Regions from separate parts of the Kitasatospora sp. NPDC048365 genome, predicted to be linked through region 3. Evidence: riboswitches for the same ligand, from Rfam matches in the RefSeq annotation. Region 3 holds a riboswitch; each other region holds the start of a gene.
What was found. A riboswitch is a leader RNA that binds a small molecule or an ion and turns the genes downstream of it on or off. The one in region 3 is predicted to bind glycine.

Region 1: linked by a shared signal. The riboswitch ahead of gcvT (glycine cleavage system aminomethyltransferase GcvT) and the one ahead of gcvP (aminomethyl-transferring glycine dehydrogenase) in region 3 are both predicted to bind glycine.
Region 2: linked by a shared signal. The riboswitch ahead of gcvT (glycine cleavage system aminomethyltransferase GcvT) and the one ahead of gcvP (aminomethyl-transferring glycine dehydrogenase) in region 3 are both predicted to bind glycine.

What each region holds. Positions count from the first base shown of each region.
Region 1 covers NZ_JBICYJ010000018.1:28,192-33,155, forward strand. Annotated here, with positions in the region: gene ACGFX4_RS19630 (DUF885 domain-containing protein) at 1-341, opposite strand, end outside; glycine riboswitch at 905-1,000, shown strand; gene gcvT (glycine cleavage system aminomethyltransferase GcvT) at 1,397-2,488, shown strand; gene ACGFX4_RS19640 (alpha/beta hydrolase) at 3,247-4,221, opposite strand.
Region 2 covers NZ_JBICYJ010000001.1:350,955-355,918, reverse strand. Annotated here, with positions in the region: gene ACGFX4_RS01580 (enhanced serine sensitivity protein SseB C-terminal domain-containing protein) at 199-1,050, opposite strand; gene ACGFX4_RS01575 (enhanced serine sensitivity protein SseB) at 1,157-1,924, opposite strand; glycine riboswitch at 2,036-2,140, shown strand; gene gcvT (glycine cleavage system aminomethyltransferase GcvT) at 2,290-3,408, shown strand; gene gcvH (glycine cleavage system protein GcvH) at 3,488-3,865, shown strand; gene glyA (serine hydroxymethyltransferase) at 3,946-4,964, shown strand, end outside.
Region 3 covers NZ_JBICYJ010000024.1:112,245-117,208, reverse strand. Annotated here, with positions in the region: gene ACGFX4_RS24190 (MFS transporter) at 1-1,256, opposite strand, end outside; gene ACGFX4_RS24185 (PRC and DUF2382 domain-containing protein) at 1,411-2,613, opposite strand; glycine riboswitch at 2,804-2,910, shown strand; gene gcvP (aminomethyl-transferring glycine dehydrogenase) at 3,137-4,964, shown strand, end outside.

The DNA of each region.
Region 1 (4,964 bases), on a different contig from region 3:
AAGATCGTCCGCACCTGGTCGACGTGCGCGCCCACCGTGCGCAACTGCCGGAAGTTCTCGCCGGTGTCGTGCATCGCGAGTTCGGCGGTGAGGCGTTCTCTCAGCAGCCGGGCGCAGGCCTGTTCGGCGCGACCGTCCGAAGCCGGAGCGTCCGGAGCGGGAGCGGCGTCGAGGACGGCGAGAGTGCGGCGGGCGAGCTCAGCGCGGGCCTCGAAGCCGTCGGGTGAAAGGTCCGGCTGCCGGTCGTCACCACGGTTCAGGCCCAGCCAGGCCGAGGTCATCGGGTCGGCCGCAGCCAGCCGGTCGAGATGGTCGTCGGCTATAGCACGCGAAGAAATCATTTCATCTGCCATATGGACATCCTGACGCACCGTCGGCAACGGGGAAGCCGGGCCAGGGTCTCTGCGCGTTCGACTGCGCCCGCCAGCACGAACAGCACGCCCATGCCCATGCCCGGCAGGCTCGGAGCTCTCACCGCAGGGACCACGCGCCGCCGGGCGGGAAGGTCTGCGCGATCCCGAGGGCGGACGTGCGCAGTGCCGGGAGGACTCCGAAGGCGATCACTGCGGCCGGTCGACGGTGTCACGCTGTCAAACCAGAGGTTGTGGCCGGTCGGCCCGGGGCTCTACTGCTGGAACGGCTCGAGGACCACAGTCCGTACAGCCCGGTAGTCACCGGTTCCCTGGTCTCGGTCCTCCTGCTGCTCGTCGCAATTCCCGCTCCTGCAGCGGCGCTGGCGAGCCGATCTGATTGCCGATGAAGTCAAGGCCTGGCGCCCGCCGCGCCGCGGCTGTCGGGTGAGCGCCTTGAGGGGCCGATGACCAATCGGTGGACCGAGTCTTGACGGCCCGTCCTGACTCGCATACTTTGCCCTGAACAGCACAACAATCGAATACTCCGCCGATGATCCTGCGCGGGAGAGATTGCACTCGCAGGAGCGTGACGCCGAAGGAGCAAATCCTCCCCGGAAACTCTCAGGCACCGTCACCGCGCAGAAGAAGGCGGGCTCTGGAAAGCAGGTGCGTGTGACGTACCTCGCCCACGGTGAAAGCAGCGTGTAGCGACGCGCTGTGAAGCTCTCAGGCCAATGACAGAGGGGGAGGCCCAATCGACCGCACGCCGTAGCGCGTGCCGCCCCGTCGAGGAGCCTCCGATGGCCTTCTTCTCTCTTCCCCGCCTTGCGGTGTCCGAATTCCCGCGAGCGCGCAGCATCATCCACCGGTCAACAACGGGCGTCTGATCCCCGTTCCTGGTTCCCGCTCGCGCCTTTCCGGCCGTCACCGCTTCGGCGGGGACGTGCCGTTCGGGGCGGCGCAGCGCGTGGAGCTCTCTGTAGCAGCCTGCACACCGTGCCGCAGCAGTGCTGGCCGGCTGGTGTGTGTCTGAGAGGACAACCATGTCGAAGAAGAGTCCCCTGTACGACATCCATCGGGAACTCGGCGCCGCCTTCGCCGATGTCGCGGGATGGTCGATGCCCCTTCGCTACAGCTCCGAGTTGGCCGAGCACCATGCCGTTCGGACCGCGGTGGGTCTGTTCGATCTCTCGCATCTGGGAAAGATTGAGGTCTTTGGGCCGGAAGCCGGGCGTGCCCTGGATCATGCGCTGGTCGGGGAGCCGTCGAGGACACCGGTCGGACAGAGTCGCTATTCCGTCCTGGTTCACGAGAGCGGCGGCATCCTCGACGACGTCGTGGTTCACCGCGTCGAGGCGAGCAGGTATCTGATCGTCTGCAGCACTGTCGTTGTGTGTCCTGTCCTTCGGGACCGGGTCGACGGGTTCGCGGTCACGCTCCAGGACGCGACGAACGACTGGGCGCTGCTGGCGCTCCATGGTCCTGCGGCGGCCGCGCTCGTCGATGAAGTGGCGGAAGTGGATACTTCGAGGCTGCCGCGCCACACGATCTCCCGCGCCCGTCTGCAGGGCATGGACGTCCTGCTCTCGCGCACCGGCGGCACCGGTGAGGACGGCTTTGAGATCTACTGCTCCCCCGGCTGCGGGCCCTCCGTGTGGCGGGCCCTCACGCTGGTCGGCTCCGGGCAGGGGCTGGCGGCGTGTGGTCTGGCCTCTAGGGACATGCTGCGGTTGGAGGCCGGGGTACCAGCCCAGGGCCGGGAGCTCACCGTACGCGTCACTCCGTTCGAAGCCGGCCTCGGCAACGTCGTGGCCTTCGACAAGCGCGCATCGTTCGTCGGGGACACGGCGCTTCGGGCCCGCCGGGGCGTCACTCCTTCCCGTTCGCTGGTGGGGCTGACGACCGCCGGTCCCACCGTGCCCCGTAGCGGCCACCGTGTGCTCGATCGGCATACCCGCGAACCTATCGGCGAGATCACCTCGGGCGAAATGTCCCCGACCCTTGGCCACCCGGTGGCTATGGCCTATCTGCGCGCGCACCGCACCGAGCCCGGCACCGAGGTCCTTGTCGAGGTCGGTGCCGGCCGTGAGGAGGCGGTCGTCACGCTCCTTCCGTTCTATCGACGCTCCTTGTAGCCGCGGCCCAGGCGGCACCACCCGGTCGCGCTGCCGCTTCTGGCTCTGGGCCCGACGGTGATCGTCGATGCGGCCAACGCGGTGGAGGAGGCGCGGGCGCAGTAGCGGGCGCCGGCGTCTCGTCGCGGCGTGCCGGTGGTGTTCGTCGAGGTGGCGTGCTCGGATCCGACAGCGCATCGCCGTCGACTCGAAGGCCGGTCACGGGAGATCGACAGCTTCCACGAGCCGACGTAGGAGGTGGTCGAGCGCCGGGCGGGAAGCGTTCGCTCCATGGGCCGGCGATCGACTGGTCCTGGACAGCGTCATCGACCTGTCGCAGAACATCCCGACAGCCTTGGGGTTCCTGACCGCAGCGTCATGATCTTTGGTTCGCCCGTTTGGCATATCAGGCCGCCGTGAGCTGCTCGTGCTCGGCCAGAACACCGTCTTCGAGCTTCGCACCTGCGCGGACCAGCGCGACCAAGTGGCCTCCGCGGACCGCGCCAGCTGGCCTGGGCCGACTCGAGCTGCTTGAACACCATGGCCAGGCTGCCGGCGCCCCGTTTCTCCGGTAGTGCCAAGTCGCGCTGCGGTCCGCTCCGGTCATGGCCGGAGAGCTCCCGCTGCTGATCTCCAGGGTGTAGGGACTGACCAGATCCGCCCGGCCGGGCCGCAGCTGGGGTACGTCGCAGAGCGCGATCGGCCGGGGCCGGAGAGGCAAGAAGAATGCCTGCCGGACCCGGCGTCATCTGCGATTCCAGCGTGCGGACTTGCGTGGGTCAGCTGCCGTGGAGTGCTGTTCGGAGGGCGTCGATGGCGAGTTTGCGGGCGATGTTGGCGGCGCGGGTGTCGCGCAGGCTGTCCAGGAGCATGAAGTCGTGGACCATCGCCTGGACGCGGACGGAGGTGACGTCGACGCCGGCCTCGCGGAGCTTGTTGGCGTACTGCTCGCCCTCGTCGCGCAGCACGTCCGCCTCGTCGGTGATGACGAGGGTGGTGGGCAGGCCCTTGAGCTGTTCCAGGGTCGACTGCAGGGGCGAGGCGTGGTGCTCGGCGCGCTTGGCGGGGTCGGTGGTGTAGGCGTCCCAGAACCACTTCATGCCGTCACGGGTGAGGAAGTAGCCCTCGGCGAACTGGTGGTAGGACGGGGTCTCGAAGTTCGCGTTGGTCACCGGGTAGAGCAGGACCTGGGCCTTGAGGTCGATCCCGCCGCGCTCCTTGTTCATCAGCGCGAACACGGTCGACATGCAGCCGCCGACCGACTCGCCGGTCACGGCGATCCGGGAGGTGTCCAGGCCGTGCTCCGCGCCGTGCTTGAGGACCCACTGGCCGACCGCGTAGTTCTGCTCGACCTGGGTCGGGTACTTCGCCTCCGGCGCCCGGTCGTACACCGGGAAGACACCCGCCGCGCCCGCCCCGACCGTGAGCTCCCGGAACAGCCGGTCGTGGGTCTTGTCGTCGCCGAACACCCAGCCCGCGCCGTGGATGTAGAACACCACCGGCAACGCGCCAGCGGCGCCCTTCGGGCGGATGATGCGAGTACGGACGGTGCCCCACTCGCCCGCGTCCACCTCCACCCACTCCTCGTCGACCTCAGGCCGCGGCACACTCAGGTCCGCCTGCAGGCCCGCCAGGATGTCACGCCCCTGCTCCGGCGGGACCTCGTAGATCCGCGGATGCGGATCCGTCGCATCACTCAACTCCTGCGCGGCCCGCTCCAGATACGGCGTGATCGGCGGAGGAATATCAGACATGTCGACTCCATTGTCACGAGTACGTGTTTGTGTCGTCCTGCCGTCCGGAGCCGGCCGCAACCGCGAATTCTCCGGGACAGGAGGTTTCCCGGCCCTCAATCCTTCGCGCGGTTTCTACTATCTGCAACCTGGCGCATTGAGCTCCGGAACTGCGAGTCCATCGTCCTTGAACGCCGATGCCCTGCCGTGCCCGACGCGCCGACGAACACGCCTTGCCGGCGTGACATGTGCCCCGCCCTGAGCTCGGTGCCAGCCCGGATTACGTATACGTATATCGCGCACGGCGGCCTTTCATTCCGGCCGGCGGTGGACCCTGCTGCGCGTGGTGTTCGGCGAGCGCCCTTGACAACAAGGCCCTGGCGTTACCCCGGACGAGCCAGGCCCGGCCGAACCGAGAGAAGGACTCCACATGGTGAAGCCACCGGGCCGGTAGAGCGAATTTAGGTATACGTATTCACACGACCTGGGGTGCAGCGCGCCGAGACGACAGCCTCTGCATCTCCTTCCCTGGAGGTAATCGGGCCGTCTGCCGGCGCGGGAGTGCGCACCGAATGGCCACTGTTCTTCGAGCTCATGCGGTCATATGACTCGCAGCCGGATGGCCCGTTGACCGGCAACCATCAGCTTCATACACAGTGAAGCAGGCAGGTGTTAGCAGCATGGGCTCGCATGGGTCCATTTCTGCGGCGCGGCCGCGATGCGGGCACCGAATCGTGCAGCAATGATTGAGTCTACGGCGGCAG
Region 2 (4,964 bases), on a different contig from region 3:
GAGAGATGCCCAACCGTGATCTGTCGGCATGCACGATCGTTGCCGCGGTATATCGCTCTTCACATACGTGTTACATGTCCGTCAAGACGCACGCTGACGAGACCTCGCCAGTGGCGGAATAGTGCCAGGTGGCAGCCCGGACAGCAGAAACCCCCGCCGACCTGACAAAAGGTCAATGCGGGGGTGTACGAAGGTTTTTCAGCGGCCCGGATAACCCGGCCACGGCTGCTGCGGCCAGCCCGGGGCGGGCGCCTGCTGCGGTGGCGCTGAGTAACCGAAACCGGCGTACGACTGCGGGGGCCCGGCCTGGCCCGGCGCGCCGCCGTACTGCGCGCCCCGGTCGAACACCGGGCGCCCGTGCGCCCACATCCACATCGCGACCGGGTCGAACTCGTCCGCCAGCATCACGGTGGACACCGCCGGCACGTCCGGCGCCTGCGCGGCCGCGCGCAGCACCAGGGCCCGGGCCGCCTCGATCGACGGCGGCGAGGTGTCGTACAGGTCCAGCCCGACCGCCAGGTAGGGCTCGCCCAGGGCCGGCTGCACCCAGGCCACCCGCAGCGAGCGCAGCGGGCGGACCTCGCCCGCCTGCTGCTGCAGCACCGCGTAGAACGCCGGGGCCGGCAGCTGGGGCTCGGAGATCCGCAGCGGGCCGGCCGGCAGCCGGTCCAGGCCGACCGCGACCCGGCGCAGGTCCGCCCAGGGGATGCCGACGCCGCCGCCCGGGCGGTGCGGGTCCAGCCACAGGCCCCAGCGGGTGCGGTACAGCGCGTTCGCGATCTCCAGGCCGGAGATCACCTCGTGGCCGCGCGACCAGCCGCTGGCCGCCAGCTGCTCGGGCGAGGTGACGCACGGGGCGTACCCCATCCCGCCGATCTCCATGTTCCCGTACTGGGCGTCCGGGCTGCCGGGCGTGCCGTGCCAGAGCAGCATCCAGACCCTGCCCTCGGCGAGCGCCCGCAGCAGCGTCTCGTACGCCGCCCAGCGCTCCGGTGCGACCTCTCTGAGGGCGCGCTCGATCGCGCCCGGGTCGCCGGCTGCTCCCGTCACGTCGCCCTCTTCCGTCCGCCCTGCGGTGTCGGGCCAACCCTATGGGGCGGGCCGGACACTCGTCATGCCGCCGTCCCCCTACTGGCCGGTCACCGCCGCCGCCCCGTCACGGCCGGACGTAGAACGGCTGCACCCGGGTCAGCAGCCACTCGACCACCGGGTCCGCGACCAGGTCCAACAGCACCAGGTTGACGCGCCAGGCCGGGGCGGCGGTTCCCAGTGCCCGGCCGAGCGCCTGGTTGACCTCCGCGGGGTCGGCCGGCAGCGCCGGGTCCAGCTGGACGCCGACGTACAGCAGGGTCGGCTCGCCCTCCACCCGGGCCAGCGCCCGACGCGCCGTCAGCACGCCCGGAAGTGCGGCGAGTTCGGTGGTCACGGCGGCCAGGAAGGCGAACGGCTCCTGGTGCGGATCGGGCTCCTTGAGCGCCACCCGGGCCCCCTCCTGGATCCCCTCGGCCGCCCAGCGGTCGCCCTGCGGGCCGCGGCGCAGCTCGCCCACGCCCTCCGGCGGCACCGGGATGCCCACCGGGGCCTCCGGGTTGACCGCGATCCCGATGCCCAGCGGCAGTCCGCGGGCGAACTCCCACATCGGGGCGACCGCGAAGGCCATGCCGGGCGCGTGCCGCAGGAACACCTCCTGCGAGGAGAACACCGGGACGTACGGCGCACCGGCCAGCTCGATGGTCGGCAGGTCCAGCGACTCGCCCTGCGGGTCCGCGCCCGCCGGCAGCGGGATCCACACCTGGCTGCGGCCCAGCACCTCGATCACCCGGGGCGTCGCCCCCGGATCGCCGAGCGCCGCGGTGAGCACCTGCTCCAGCTCGTTGGCCGGCCACGCGCCGCCCTGCGGAGCCTCACCCACCGGGAAATCCATCGGTCCACCCCTTCAGATCCACTGCTGTGAGAAGCGTATCCGCCGGGGTGCACTCCCCTACCGGGCGCCGGGCATGCCATGATGTGCGCGCCGAACTTCATACTGGCCGCTCGAACCCGCGCGGGAGAGCCGGAACGCCCCTGTCGGGGGCGCGACCGGCGCCGAAGGAGCAAGTCCTCCCCGGAATCTCTCAGGCACCCATACCGCACGGGCGAGGCACATCTGGAAAGTGGACACGGCCGCGCCGTGCGCCCACCCACGGTGCAAGCCGCCATCCTTGGATGCGGTGAAGCTCTCAGGTTGTGACGACAGACGGGGAGACTCCACCCCCGCATGCCCATATGCAGCCAAGGAGCTCTGCCGTCATGTCCCTCCGCCTCACCGCGCTCGACGCGCTTCACCGCTCGCTCGGTGCCACCATGACCGACTTCGCCGGCTGGGACATGCCGCTGCGCTACGGCAGCGAGCGCGAGGAGCACCTCGCGGTCCGCACCAAGGCCGGTCTCTTCGACCTCTCGCACATGGGCGAGATCACCGTCTCCGGCCCGCAGGCCGGCGAGTTCCTGGACCACGCGCTGGTCGGCTTCATCTCGGCGCTCGGCGTGCTGCGCGCCCGCTACACCATGATCTGCCGCGAGGACGGCGGCATCCTGGACGACCTGATCGTCTACCGGACCGCCGAGAACGAGTACATGGTGGTCGCCAACGCCTCCAACGCCCAGGTGGTGCTGGACGCGCTGACCGCCCGCACCGAGGGCTTCGACGTCCAGGTCCGCGACGACCGCGACGCCTACGCGCTGATCGCCGTCCAGGGCCCGGAGGCCAACGGCATCCTCGGCTCGGTCACCGACGCCGACCTGCCCGGCCTCAAGTACTACGCCCTGCTGCCCGCCACCGTGGCCGGCAAGGACGTCTGGCTGGCCCGCACCGGCTACACCGGCGAGGACGGCTTCGAGATCTTCTGCGCCCCGGCCGACGCCGCGCACCTGTGGACCGCCCTCACCGAGGCCGGCGCCGACAAGGGCCTGGTGCCGTGCGGCCTGTCCTGCCGCGACACGCTGCGCCTGGAGGCCGGCATGCCGCTGTACGGCCACGAGCTGACCACCGAGCTGACCCCGTTCGACGCGGGCCTCGGCCGGGTCGTCCGCTTCGACAAGACCACCAACGGCGGCGAGTTCGTCGGCCGCAAGGCGCTGGAGGCCGCCGCCGCCCAGGCCGAGGCCAACCCGCCGCGCAAGCTGGTCGGCCTGGTGTCGGACGGCAAGCGCGTCCCGCGCGCCGAGTACACCGTGGTCGCCGCCGACGGCACCCCGATCGGCACCATCACCTCCGGCTCGCCCTCCCCCACCCTGGGCAAGCCGATCGCCATCGCGTACGTGGACGCCGCGCACGCCGAGCCGGGCACCGCGGTCGCGGTGGACGTGCGCGGCAAGCACGAGCCGGTCGAGGTCGTGGCGCTGCCGTTCTACAAGCGCGCCCGCTGAGCTTCCTCCCCCCTTCACTGCCCGGTCCGCTCAGCGGACGGCTCCGCCCTACCCTCTTGCGATCCTGGAGAATGACGTCATGAGCAACCCCACGCACCTGCAGTACACCGAGGAGCACGAGTGGCTGACCACCGCTGAGGTGGGCGCCGTCGCGACCGTCGGCATCACCGCCCACGCCGCCGACGCCCTCGGCGACATCGTGTACGTCCAGCTCCCGGAGGTCGGTGACACCGTCACCGCGGGTGAGACCTGTGGCGAGCTCGAGTCCACCAAGTCGGTCAGCGACCTGTTCTCCCCCGCCACCGGCGAGGTCACCGAGGTCAACCAGGCCGTCATCGACGACCCGGCGCTGGTGAACGCGGAGGCCTTCGAGGGCGCCTGGCTGTTCAAGGTCCGCGTCGAGGCCACCGACAAGCTGCTCAGCGCCGAGGAGTACACCGCCTTCATCGGCGGCTGACCCGACTCGTGTCCCGGGGGCGGCCGCAGCGCGGCGGCCGCCCCGCCTCCGCCCACCCGCTCCACGGGGAGATCCACCTCATGACGGTTCTCAACCAGTCCCTGCACGCGCTCGACCCGGAGATCGCCGCCGCGGTCGACGCCGAGCTGCACCGCCAGCAGACCACCCTCGAAATGATCGCCTCCGAGAACTTCGCCCCGGTGGCGGTCATGGAGGCCCAGGGCTCGGTCCTGACCAACAAGTACGCCGAGGGCTACCCCGGCCGCCGCTACTACGGCGGCTGCGAGCACGTCGACGTGGTCGAGCAGATCGCGATCGACCGCATCAAGGAGCTGTTCGGCGCCGAGCATGCCAACGTCCAGCCGCACTCCGGCGCGCAGGCCAACGCCGCCGCCATGTTCGCGCTGATCCAGCCGGGCGACACCATCCTGGGCCTCAACCTGGCCCACGGCGGTCACCTGACCCACGGCATGAAGATCAACTTCTCCGGCAAGCTCTACAACGTGGCCGCGTACCACGTCGACGAGAAGACCGGCCAGGTCGACATGGCCGAGGTCGAGCGCCTCGCCAAGGAGCACCAGCCCAAGCTGATCATCGCCGGCTGGTCCGCCTACCCGCGCCAGCTGGACTTCGCCGAGTTCCGCCGCATCGCGGACGAGGTCGGCGCCCTCCTCATGGTCGACATGGCGCACTTCGCCGGCCTGGTCGCCGCCGGCCTGCACCCCTCCCCGGTGCCGTACGCCGATGTGGTCACCACCACCACGCACAAGACCCTGGGCGGCCCGCGCGGCGGCGTCATCCTGTGCAAGGAGCAGTGGGCCAAGAAGATCAACTCTGCGGTCTTCCCCGGCCAGCAGGGCGGCCCGCTGGAGCACGTGATCGCCGCCAAGGCCGTGGCCTTCAAGGTCGCCGCCTCGGAGGAGTTCAAGGAGCGCCAGCAGCGCACCCTGGAGGGCGCCAAGCTGCTCGCCGAGCGCCTCCTGCAGGACGACGTGGCCGCCGCCGGCGCCACCGTCCTGTCCGGCGGCACCGACGTGCACCTGGTCCTGGTCGACCTGCGCAACAGCGAGCTCAACGGCCAGGACGCCGAGGACCGCCT
Region 3 (4,964 bases):
CCGATCGCGCCACCGACGGTGCGCAGCACGGCGTTCATGCCGTTGGCGATGCCGCTCTGCTCGGCCGGGACGGCGCCGTTGATGTAGGCCGGCATGGCGGCGTAGGCCAGGCCCACGCCGAGGCCGAAGACGGCCGAGGAGAGGTAGATGTCGATCTCGTGGCCGTGGCGCACCGCGAGGTAGACCATGGCGGCGGAGCCGAGCAGGCCGCCGAGAACCAGCGGCAGGCGGGGGCCGCGGCGGGCGATCAGCAGGGCGCCGACCGGGGCGGCGACCATCGAGCCGAGGGCGGAGGGCAGCAGCATGATGCCGGCGTGCAGCACGGTGGCGGTGAAGCCGTAGTGCGCCAGCTTCTCCGGGGTCTGGGCGAAGTTGCTGATCAGCAGGAAGGAGCCGTACATCCCGAAGCCGATGAGCAGGCCGGAGATGTTGGTGAAGGCGACCGCGGGGCGGGAGAGCATCTTCATGTCGACCAGCGGGTGCTTGACCTTGACCTCGATGAGGATCCAGATCAGGGCGACCACGGCGGCGACGGCGAACAGGCCGAGGGTCTTGGTGGAGGTCCAGCCCCAGTGGTTGCCCTGGCTGACGGCGATCAGCAGGGCGGAGAGCCAGCCGGCCAGGGTGATCGCGCCGAGCGGGTCGGCGCCGCCGTTCTTGTCGACGACCGGGTCCTTGGGGACGCGCAGGGCGACCAGGCCGACCGCGATCAGGCCGAAGGCCAGACCCATCCAGAAGATCGACTTGTAGCTCCAGTGCTCCAGCAGCAGGCCGGTGGCGACCAGGCCGAGGCCGGAGCCGACGCCCATCGAGGCGCTGATGGCGGCGACGCCGCCGGTGACCTTCTCGCGGGGCATCTCGTCGCGGACGATGCTGATCGCGAGCGGCAGCACACCACCGCCGGCGCCCTGCAGGACGCGGGCGACCACCAGCCAGGTGAAGGAGTGGGTGGAGACGGCGAGCGCCGAACCGGCGACCAGGCCGGCCAGCGAGACCAGCAGCATCGGCTTGCGGCCGCGCAGGTCGCCGAAGCGGCCGAGCAGCGGGGTGAGCACGGCGGCGGAGAGCAGGTTCGCCGTCATCAGCCAGGTGATGCTGGAGCCGGAGACGTCCAGCTCCTTGGCGAGCGAGGGCAGGATCGGCACGACCGCGGTCTGCACCACGGTGAAGGCCAGCATGGCCACGATCAGCGCGGGCAGCACGCGGGCGCTGGTCGGCGCGGCGGCCGTGACGGTGGGCTGTGATGCCTCGCTCACGGTGACTTCCTCATTCTTCAGGCAGGCGATAGTGAATCAGCTGAAGTAACCATGCAGGGAGATACTTCAGTCTGTCAAATATCGTCGGGTGAAGCTTTGGCAAAGCGGCGGCCCCGGTCCGCGGGGAGCGGACCGGGGCCGGTGGCGGCGCGGATCAGGCCGGGCGAAGCGGCTCCGGCCGGACCGTGGCCGCGGCCACCGTCTCGGGGTGACCGTTGTGCAGCGGCGCCGGGTGCGACAGCGGGACGGTGCCCATCGGCGCGGGGTGCGCCTGGGTGGGCTGCTGGATGCCGAGCTGCTGCGCGGCGTGCTGCTGGACGCCGTTCGGCTGCGGCGCCCCGTGCTGCCGGGTGCCGGCCGACCGGCCGGAGGGACCGGCGGCGGGCTCGGCCGTCGAGTCGTGCACCTCGACCTGCTCGCGGCGCAGCTCCTCGTGGATCACCTCCTCCTCGGTGTACCGCTCCACCACCAGGCGCACCCGCTCGATCGGGGCCAGGTACTTGCGCACCACCGGCCGCTCCTCGCGCAGGGTCACCTCCTCCATCGCCTCGTCGATCTCCTGCTCGGTGAGCGACTCCCGCTCCTGCTCGGTGACCGGGACGCGTTCCACCCGCACCCGCTCGCGCACCACCGGCACCCGGCGCTCGACCGGCTCGGTGGTCACGTACTTGCGCAGCCGGGCGGTGCCCAGCTCGTGCCACTCGGTGGTGATCTCCAGGCGCTCCTCGCGGCAGGTGATCTCGATCGGGGCGGCGGGCGCGTCGCCGGTGGCCGCCGTCCGGGCGTGCGCCTGGGGCTGCGGCTGCGTCTGCGGGAGCTTGTGCTCGGCCGGCGCGGCGTAGGTCGGCGGCGGGGCGAGGGTGCGGTTCACGGCGGGCTGGGCGTGCTGCGCGGGCTGGGCGCCGGCCGCCTGGGCCGCCGCCGCGGCGGCGACCGGGGCGGTGGTGCCGAAGTCCCGGTCGACGGGCTTGTCCATGGACTTGTCGGCGGGCCGCTCCGCGGCGAGGGAGCCGTTGGCCGCGGTCGGCGGCACGGGCTGGCCGTTGCCGGTGTCCAGCCCGTAGTAGCGGTACAGCTGGAGCTCCTGGGCGGGGGAGAGGTGCTGCCCCACACCGAAGTCCGGGGATTCCTTGATCAGCGACTTGTCGTACGGGACGCGCAGCTCGTCCCCGGAGAATTCGCTGGTGGTCAGCGGGACGAAGGCGTCCCGGCCGAAGATTCCGGTGCGCACGGCGGCCCACTCGGGTTCGCCGGTCGCGTCGTCCAGATACACCTCGTCGACCGTGCCGATCTTGTCACCGTTCCGGTCGACCGCCTTGTGTCCGATCAGGTCGCGCGGATCGATATCGGTCTGCACGCTGTCCTCCAGTCCTGCTGCTCCTTGAGAATCCGTCAAAGGGGGGTGGTCGGAGGAGCTGGCCGACCACCACTTCACACGAAACGACATGTATCGGACACCGGCGAGCGGAGCTCAGCCGTCCGGGGCAGATCACAGGCCCGGACCGGTGATCGGGAACGTTCGCGCTGGTACCCTGGGCGGCGACCGCCGAGCCCGCTCGGGAGAGTCCCCGGCCCCGCGCGAGCGGGTGCGAAGGGGCGCCGAAGGAGCAACTCCTCCCCGGAATCTCTCAGGCATCCGTACCGAACGGGATCAGGTCACTCTGGAAAGCAGGGCAGGATCGCCGGCACAGGAGCCGGCGGCACCACCCTCACCGACGGTGCAAGTCGACGGGACGCCTCACGGCGCCGGCACGGCGAAGCTCTCAGGTACCGATGACAGAGGGGGAGGCCTGACGGGTTCGTCTGCTTTTCCGGCTCCCACGGCGTCCGGACCGGCATGCGTACCCCCGCCGGTCCGTGACCAGGAGGCCCCGACCCCCATGAACGCCAAGCCTTCCCTCACCGAGCTCGAGCAGGCCAGTCCCTTCCAGGGCCGCCACATCGGCCCCGACGCCGCCGCGCAGGACAAGATGCTGGCCCAGGTCGGCTACGGCTCCCTGGACGAGCTGTCCGACGCCGCCGTCCCCGCCGCCATCCGCAGCCTCACCGCGCTGGGCCTGCCGGCCGGCCGCTCCGAGGCCCAGGTGCTCGCCGAGCTGCGCGAGCTGGCCGGCCGCAACTCCGTGCTGACCTCCATGATCGGCCTGGGGTACTACGGCACCTTCACCCCGCCGGTGATCCTGCGCAACGTGCTGGAGAACCCGGCCTGGTACACCGCGTACACGCCGTACCAGCCGGAGATCTCGCAGGGCCGCCTGGAGGCGCTGCTCAACTTCCAGACCCTGGTCGCCGACCTGACCGGCCTGGACACCTCCGGCTCCTCGCTGCTGGACGAGGGCACCGCGGCCGCCGAGGCGATGGCGCTGGCCCGCCGCGTCACCAAGGTCAAGGGCGGCGTCTTCCTGGTCGACGCCGACTCGCTGCCGCAGACCATCGCGGTGATCGAGACCCGCGCCGAGCCGACCGGTGTCGAGGTGGTCGTCGCCGACCTGTCGAACGGCATCCCGGCGGAGGTCGCCGAGCGCGGCGTCTTCGGCGTGCTGGTGCAGTACCCGGGCGCCTCCGGTGCGGTCCGCGACCTCAAGCCACTGATCGACCGGGCCCACGAGCTGGGCGCGGTCGTCGCGGTCGCCGCCGACCTGCTGGCCCTGACCCTGCTGAAGTCCCCGGGCGAGCTGGGCGCCGACATCGCCTGCGGCACCTCGCAGCGCTTCGGCGTCCCGATGGGCTTCGGCGGCCCGCACGCCGGCTACCTCGCGGTCCGCGCCGCGTACGCCCGCAACCTGCCCGGCCGCCTGGTCGGCGTCTCGGTGGACGCGGACGGCCACCGCGCCTACCGCCTGGCCCTGCAGACCCGCGAGCAGCACATCCGCCGCGAGAAGGCCACCTCCAACATCTGCACCGCCCAGGTGCTGCTGGCCGTGATGGCCTCCATGTACGCCGTCTACCACGGCCCGGACGGCCTGGCGGACATCGCCCGCCGCACCCACCGCTACGCCGCGGCGCTCGCCGCCGGCCTGCGCGCGGGCGGCGTGGAGCCGGCGCACGAGTCGTTCTTCGACACCGTCACCGTGCGCGTCCCGGGCCGGGCCGCCGCCGTGGTCGCCGGCGCGCTCGCCGAGGGCGTCAACCTCTTCCAGGTCGACGAGGACACAGTCTCGATCTCCTGCGACGAGACCACCACCCGCGAGCACCTGGCCTCGGTCTTCGCCGCCTTCGGCGTCACCGCCGAGATCGCCGAGGACGCGGAGACCCTGCCGGAGGCGCTGCTGCGCTCCGACGAGTACCTGACCCACCCGGTCTTCCACAGCCACCGCTCCGAGACCGCCATGCTGCGCTACCTGCGCCGCCTGTCGGACCGCGACTACGCGCTGGACCGCGGCATGATCCCGCTGGGCTCCTGCACCATGAAGCTCAACGCGACCACCGAGATGGAGCCGGTGACCTGGCCGGAGTTCGGCCAGCTGCACCCCTTCGCCCCGGTCGACCAGGCGGCGGGCTACCTCACCCTGATCCGCGAGCTGGAGCAGCAGCTGGTCGAGGTGACCGGCTACGACGCGGTCTCCATCCAGCCGAACGCCGGCTCCCAGGGCGAGCTGGCCGGCCTGCTGGCCGTCCGCGCCTACCACCTGGCCAACGGCGACACCCAGCGCGACGTCTGCCTGATCCCGTCCTCCGCGCACGGCACCAACGCGGCCTCCGCCGCGA